2 regions of the Bradyrhizobium sp. WBOS08 genome follow, and region 1 is predicted to be linked to the other one. Evidence: riboswitches for the same ligand, from Rfam matches in the RefSeq annotation. Region 1 holds a riboswitch; the other holds the start of a gene.
What was found. A riboswitch is a leader RNA that binds a small molecule or an ion and turns the genes downstream of it on or off. The one in region 1 is predicted to bind cobalamin.
Positions count from the first base shown of each region.

Region 2: another riboswitch for cobalamin. It lies ahead of DCM80_RS29475 (TonB-dependent receptor); the one in region 1 lies ahead of DCM80_RS23500 (energy-coupling factor ABC transporter permease).

Region 1 is NZ_CP028988.1:5,033,852-5,037,254, reverse strand. It holds gene cobT (nicotinate-nucleotide--dimethylbenzimidazole phosphoribosyltransferase) at 1-672, opposite strand, end outside; gene cobF (precorrin-6A synthase (deacetylating)) at 683-1,432, opposite strand; gene DCM80_RS23500 (energy-coupling factor ABC transporter permease) at 1,473-2,150, opposite strand; cobalamin riboswitch at 2,187-2,406, opposite strand; gene cobA (uroporphyrinogen-III C-methyltransferase) at 2,452-3,183, opposite strand; gene DCM80_RS23490 (cobyrinate a,c-diamide synthase) at 3,180-3,403, opposite strand, start outside.
Region 2 is NZ_CP028988.1:6,249,331-6,252,733, forward strand. It holds gene DCM80_RS29475 (TonB-dependent receptor) at 1-2,078, opposite strand, end outside; cobalamin riboswitch at 2,191-2,405, opposite strand; gene DCM80_RS29480 (hypothetical protein) at 2,445-2,708, opposite strand; gene DCM80_RS29485 (hypothetical protein) at 3,062-3,274, opposite strand.

The DNA.
Region 1 (3,403 bases):
GCCGTGACGCGCAATTGCGGTATCGATCACGCGCGTCTTGTGCGCCCGGCCGGCCGCATCGACGCCGGTGCCGCTGCCCGCGATCTCCTCGGCGCTGATGCCGAGCAGGCTCGCCGCGATCGCCGCCGACGTCGTGGTATTGCCGATGCCCATCTCTCCAAAGATCAACAGATCGGGCTGGTTGGCCTCCGCCCGCGCAACCGCGCGCCGGCCGGCCTCGAAGGCAAACGCCAGCTCCGCAGGCAGGAGCGCGGCCTCCACGCTGAAATCGCGGGTGCCGTGGCGCGGCTTGTCGGTGACGATGCCCGTCATCTCCTCACCAGCCAGCGTACCGGCATCGACCACCTCCAAGCGCGAGCCAAGCTCGCGCGCCAGCACCGAGATCGCAGCACCGCCGGAGGCGAAATTGGCCATCATCGCGATGGTCACTTCTTGCGGATAGGCCGAGACGCCCTGCGCGACGATGCCGTGGTCACCCGCGAAGACGATGATCGGCACCCGCGCCGCGCGCGGCTGCTCGGTTGCCTGCAGACCTGCGAGCTCGATCGCGAGCTGCTCGAGCCGGCCGAGCGCGCCGGTCGGCTTCGTCAGCTGCGCCTGACGCGCGATCGCCGCCTCGCGATGAAGCGCGGAGATCACGGGGCAGTTCGTGGTGACCCATTCGGGGAGCATGCTGCCTCGCTTAACGCCTGCGCTTTAGAATGTAGCTGTCCATGATCCAGCCATGCCGCGCGCGCGCATCCTGCCGTGCCGCGACGATACGCGGGCCGGTTTCGGCGAGGGCGCCGGACATGATGATCTGATCGGGCATGCCGAGATAGGCGCCCCAATAGATGTGAATCCCTGCCGGATCCAACGATTCGAATGCGGTGCCGCCGTCGAGCATCACCACCACGGTGTCGATTCCTTGCGGCCAGCCGCCTTCGCGCAGGCGCCGCCCGGTCGTGACCAGAAACGGCTCGCCGATATCGTTGAGCGGCAGCGCATGGGCCGCGCACAGCGCCTGGATCGACGTGATGCCGGGCACGACCTCGATTCTGGGCAAGGGAGCGAGCCGCCGCGCGATGCGCAGCGAGGAATCATACAGCGAAGGATCGCCCCAGATCAGCAGCGCAACCTTGCCGTCGCTTCCCAGATGATCTGCGATCGCCTGCGACCAGGTCGCGGCGACCGCATCGTGCCAGTCGTCCACGCCCTTGCGATAATCGGCCTCGGCGGCATCGCGCACGGGAAGATCGAACTCGGTGATCACCGTCGTGTCGCTGGTGAGCACATCCGCGCAGATCGTCCGCCTGAGATCGGCGAGATCGGATTTCGCCGTTCCCTTGCGCGGGATCAGGACGAGATCGGCGGCGTTGATGGCTTGAACGGCGGCGCGCGTGAGCTGGCCGGGATCGCCGCAACCGATGCCGATCAGGGAGAGCGTGAGCATTGCGCGTGGGGGCGGCCATGACGGCCGCCCCTTGTCTCAGTTAAGCTGCGTTGTGCAGGCGCGGAGTGACGAGGCCGGCCGCGGTGACGCCGCGCAGCGACTTCGCCAGCGCCAGCACGGCGAGATCGGCGAGCGGCTCGATCACGATCACCAGCGCGTAGGACGCCGCAAACGTCGCGATGCCGGCGAGGTTGCTCATCGCAAAGCCGGAGCCATAAAGCGCCCAGAACGCCACCCAGGCGATCACGCCGGCCTGATAGGTGGTCGACAGCGCCAGCGCCTGCCGATACTTCAAATCGACATAGGCCGTATTGCGCGGAATGATCCGCGTGGCGATCGCCTGGATCGCGAATAGCGGCACCAGCAGCGTCGTGACGTTCATGCCGTATTGCGGCAGGTCGACCGGCTCGAGCAGCACGCCCTGAAGCAGCAGGCCGAACGCCAGACCGAAGGCCGCGGGCGCAGCGCCGAACAGCAGGAACAAGGTCGAGCCGAGGATGAAGTGCACCTCGGAGACGCCGACCGGGAAGTGCGGCAGGATCTCGAAGAAGATGAAGACGAGGATCGTGGTGGCGAGCGTCCGGCCTGCGAACGAGCCGATGCCCTGCTCGCGCACGGTTTCGGTCGCGAGCTTCAAGGCAACGCCGCCTGCGGCGATGCCGGTTGCGTAACTCAGCACGAGCTTGGCGCCCGTCACTAGACCGGGTTCGATATGCATGGCTCAGATCCTTCCTGCCGTCACACCCGACGGCCTTGGCCTCAAAACGTGCAGGGCCGGTCTCCTGGCTCGCGGTTCACTGGGTTCTCCGGCCTTCCCGAACCTTGCGGCCCAGTGGCTGATCGAAGTCCCTCACCGCTTACAGTCGCGGGGGCGGCTGGGGTTTTGGGCGCCGCAACTTGGTCCGCCCATCCCCATTCCCGATTATGCTCCGGCGCTTTGCGCCGCGTCGAGCACCTTGCTTCTCCTGTGTGCCCCTTTCGCCGAGCCTGCGTCAAGGGGCGAGGCGCGGCCTTGGCGATCACGACGGATAATCCCCGGCCAGCGCACCGAACAGGATCACGGCGGCGGTCGAAGGAGCGCCACCGCGGGCAAGCTGCTCGGCCAGCTCGGCAACCGTGGTCCGGACCAGCCGCTCGTCGGGGCGGCCAAGGGATTCGGCGACCAGCGCCGGGGTCTCTGCGGCGAGGCCGTGCGCGATCAATTTTGCGGCAAGCGCTGGAAAGGTGCGCCGGCCCATATAGACCACGGTCGTCGCCTCGGGATCGGCCAGCGCCGCCCAATTCAGATTCGGCGGCAGCTCGCCGGTGACGTCGGCCCCGGTGATGAACTGCACCCGGCGCGAGGTGTGGCGCCGCGTCAGGGGAATGCCGGCTTGCGCGGCGGCGACGCAGGCCGAGGTGACGCCCGGAACGATCTCATAGCCGATGCCGGCCTCGCGCAGCGTCTCGATCTCCTCCTCGAGCCGGCCGAAAATGCCGGCATCGCCGGACTTCAGCCGCACCACGCGCACCCCTGTTGCGGCATAGTCGACCAGCAGGCGGTTGACGTGATGCTGCTTGGTCGAGGGCTGCCCTGCGCGCTTGCCGACCGCGACGAGATTGGCGCCAGGCCGGGCGAGATCGAGGATCGCACCCGAGGCGAGATCGTCATAGAGCACGACGTCGGCCTCGCGCAGCCGCGCGGCGCCCTTGAGCGTGAGCAGCTCGGGATCGCCGGGTCCGGCGGAGACGAAGGAAACGAACCCGCTCACCGGTCCTCCGCGATCAGATGAAAGAAGGTGCCGCTGACATGGCCGCGCTGCGAGCCGGTCTCGGCGATGACGGCGCCGGTTGCATCATGCACGACGGCCAGCGGCGTGTCAGGCTGGGCGAGAATGGTCGAATAGTGGAACTCGTGGCCGCGTAGACGCGTGCCGGGACGATGTCCCGGCATCGGTGCGGCGAGCGCCGCGAGGCGATAGCCCAGATGCA
Region 2 (3,403 bases), 1.2 Mb from region 1:
CTGAGCTTGAGATCGATCGTGCCGCCGGCCGGGATCGGCTTCTGGGTGCCCGCCTGGTCGTTGTCCATGCGCCGTTCGCTCCAGAAGCGCGCGGTGGCATCGAGCACCAGGTAGTTCTGCCAGATGTTCCAGCTGACACCTGCACTCGCCGTATAGCGCGACACCAGCGGCACATCGTTGCCGGCCCAGGCGCCTTCGCGGAAGACCGCGCGGGTATAGGCCATGCCGGAGCGCAGCAGCAGGGCATCGTTGACGCGATAGGACAGACTGGTCTCCGAGCCGTAGCGCCGGGTCGGGTCGAGATTGGTGTTGTAGAACAGCACCGGGTTGAAATGGACCTCGTTGGTGAGGTCCATCAGATAGAGACTGCTCTGTAGCTGCAGACCGCCGCCCTTGATGCGCAGACCGCCCTCGATGTCCTGCGAGGTCTGGGTCTTGAGCTGGAACGTTTGCGGGATCGCGGCGAAGGTCAGGGGATCGAAGGACGGCCCCGAGGACAGGCGCTCGTCGACGTCAGGCGTGCGGAACGCGCGCGCGGCGCGAGCGAACAGCGAGACCACGTCGTTGAGACGATGCTCGGCCCCGAGATGCAGCGCATATTGGGTCTCGTCGCTCGTCAGCGGCAGCGCACCGATATCGGCGTTGAACGGCGCCGCCGCATCGAAATTGTCGCGTGCCGCGAGACGGACGTTCTGCACCCGCGCGCCGTAGGAGACGTCGGTCGTAGGCAGCACGCCCAATGTGTGCTGGAAATAGCCTGCGACCGTCTGCTGCCTCAGGTCGTAATTGTGCCAGGCGGCGAGCCCCTGCCCGGCGCCGCGGTCCTGCTCAAAGCTCGCATCGTAATAGTCGATGCCGGTCAGGAGCTGCGACGGCAGGCCGAGCAACAGGCTCTTCACGCTGAGCCGCGGCGTGATCGACCAATTCGTCAGTTGGGACTCGACATAAGTCGAGGTGAAGAAAGCCGGAACCGGCGTCGGGCTGGAGAAAAACGTACTCTGCTGCTTCTTGTCGCGCACACCGCCGTCGACGATGAGATCGACGCCGTTGACCAGGGTCCTGGTGAACCCGGCCGTCGCGCTGAAGCCCTGCTGGTTGGCGGCATTGAAGGGCGTGCTGGTGCCTCGGCGGTTGGTCCTGAGCTCGTCGAGGCCGATCGAGGGATCGACGGTGCGACCGCCTGGCAGCCGCAGCTCCTGATTGTCGCCGGTGACGGTGAGAAACGCGCTCAGGCCCGGCGTGGTGTAGTTGAGATTGCCGACACCGTTCTGCTGCGAATAGCGATTGTTGTCGCGATAGCCGTCGGTCCTGACGGCATTGCCGTAGAACGAGGTCGACCATGGCCCGGAATTGAGCGCGGTCGAGACGTTGCCGAGCCGGGTGTTGAACGAGCCGAAGCCGGCCTCGATGCGCGCAGTCACGGGCGGTCCGCCGGCGCCGGTCCTGGTGACGATGTTGATCACGCCGCCGACCGCGTTGTCGCCGTAGAGCACCGCGCCGGAATTGCCGCGCGTGATCTCGATGCGCTCGATGGAATTGAGCGGGATGGTGGAGAGGTCCACCTGCGCCATGTCGATGTCGTTGAGGCGCCGGCCGTTGACCAGCACCAGCGTGTTGGCGGTGGCAAAGGCGCCGAAGCCGCGCAGGTCCACGCTGGTCTTGGCGCCGATCTGGCCGCCATAGAACGTCGTGATCTGGGCTCCCGGCACCTGTGTTGCGATGATCTCGGCAAGCGTCTGCGACGGCGAATGCGCGATATCCGCGGCCGTGATCACGGTCGTGGCGGCCCCGACGATACCGCCGCCGCCGCCGACAGCCTCAGAGCCCGAGCCGGATGAGCCGGTGCCATCGCCTGGCGGCGCAACGTTCGCGGTGCGCCGCGGCCGCGTCGCCTCGCCCTCACCGGTCGCCCTCGCCCGCGTGCGGTTCTGATCGGCGGGCTTGCTTACCTCGATCGGCGGCAATTGCTCGGCAAGCCCCTGCTGGGCGAAGGCGGAGGATAGATCGAGCGAATGGAGCGAGACGGACGCGAGCAGGCCGGCGCTGAGGCGCCAGGCGGCAGAAACGAGACGAGACATTGTTGTAACCTCGGATGACGTCAGTGGCACGTCACAGCGAACGAGGTTTCACGGCAGAGCGGCGGACTGCTCCGATGAAGCCAATGTCTGTACTCCCCGACCGACATCTTCGCGTGTGACCACGGCTGACGGCAGGTCTCCTGGCTCGCGGGTCGTTACCTTGCGTCGCCTTCCCAGGACCGAGATTCCCAGTGGCACAGGACGAAAGATTCACCGCTTACAGTTGCGGGGGCAGCCGTGGCGTTGAGATAGATCCCGGCATTGGGACATCCCGCACCACATTCCCTTTTGATCTCCGTGAGGAGAACCGTCGCCGGCCATTTAAGTGTCGCCCCGGCAGCGTGTCAATCGACCGTTGGGCGGCGCTCAGGTCCGTCCGCGCGGACGTTGCGCCTGGGCCCAGGCGGCCGTGACATCGCGTGGCGGAACATCGACGCGCTTGACTGGGGTCAGTTCGCCGGAGGCCGAGACGATCGCGGTTTCCTCGCGGCGGCAGCGCGGGCAGACGAAACGGACCTCATGCGGAGACGCCGACCAGCTCGACCGCTTCACATTAGCGGCCATCGGCCAGGCCTCGCAATGCGAGCACGACACCAGAAATCGACCGGGATCGAGCATACCCATTTCCATCGGACTCCACGTCCTGCTGCCTCTTCAATGATTAACCCAAGTGAATCGTTCCGGTGCCTAAGCACCGCCGGCGCTCCCTCGCGAGCGCAGGGCCATCGCATATCGTCACAACGTGACCAGAAGCTCACTTGCGGCCATCCTTCGAGACGCCCGCCTCCGGCGGGCCCTCAGGATGAGGTCGGAGTGCGTGGCAGCTATTTCGTAGGCAACTGCTGCTTAGCCTCATCCTGAGGAGACCGCGGAGCGGTCGTCTCGAAGGACGAGGCGTGCGCTCAGCTGTCGGAGAGCCGTATGCGATAGCCCTGCCGCGAACGAGGCGATCTCGCGGTCGCCGTTCCCGCCGCCGCTGGATCTCAGCGCGCGCCCTTGAGGGTGCAGGAGGTCGAGCAGGTGACGGTGGTGCCGCGATCGCATGCTTTGCAGGCGGCGACGCACTGGTTCAGGTCGCGGGGATTGTAGCTGTAGGCCCGCAAGGGGCAGGCCGGCGTCGTCGAGCCGGTGATGTCCTGCTCCTGGTCGCAGGCCGCCGTCATGAGCGCGATGATGATCACGGCAACGAGGCGCATGGGATGCCCTGTCTAGCACGACAATGACGTTCCGGTGCGCGCTGCATTGCAGCGAACTCCGGCCTTCCCACCACGGGCATCGCCGATCAACGACGCCCGCATGCCATCAGGATGCGCGCCAAACCTTAA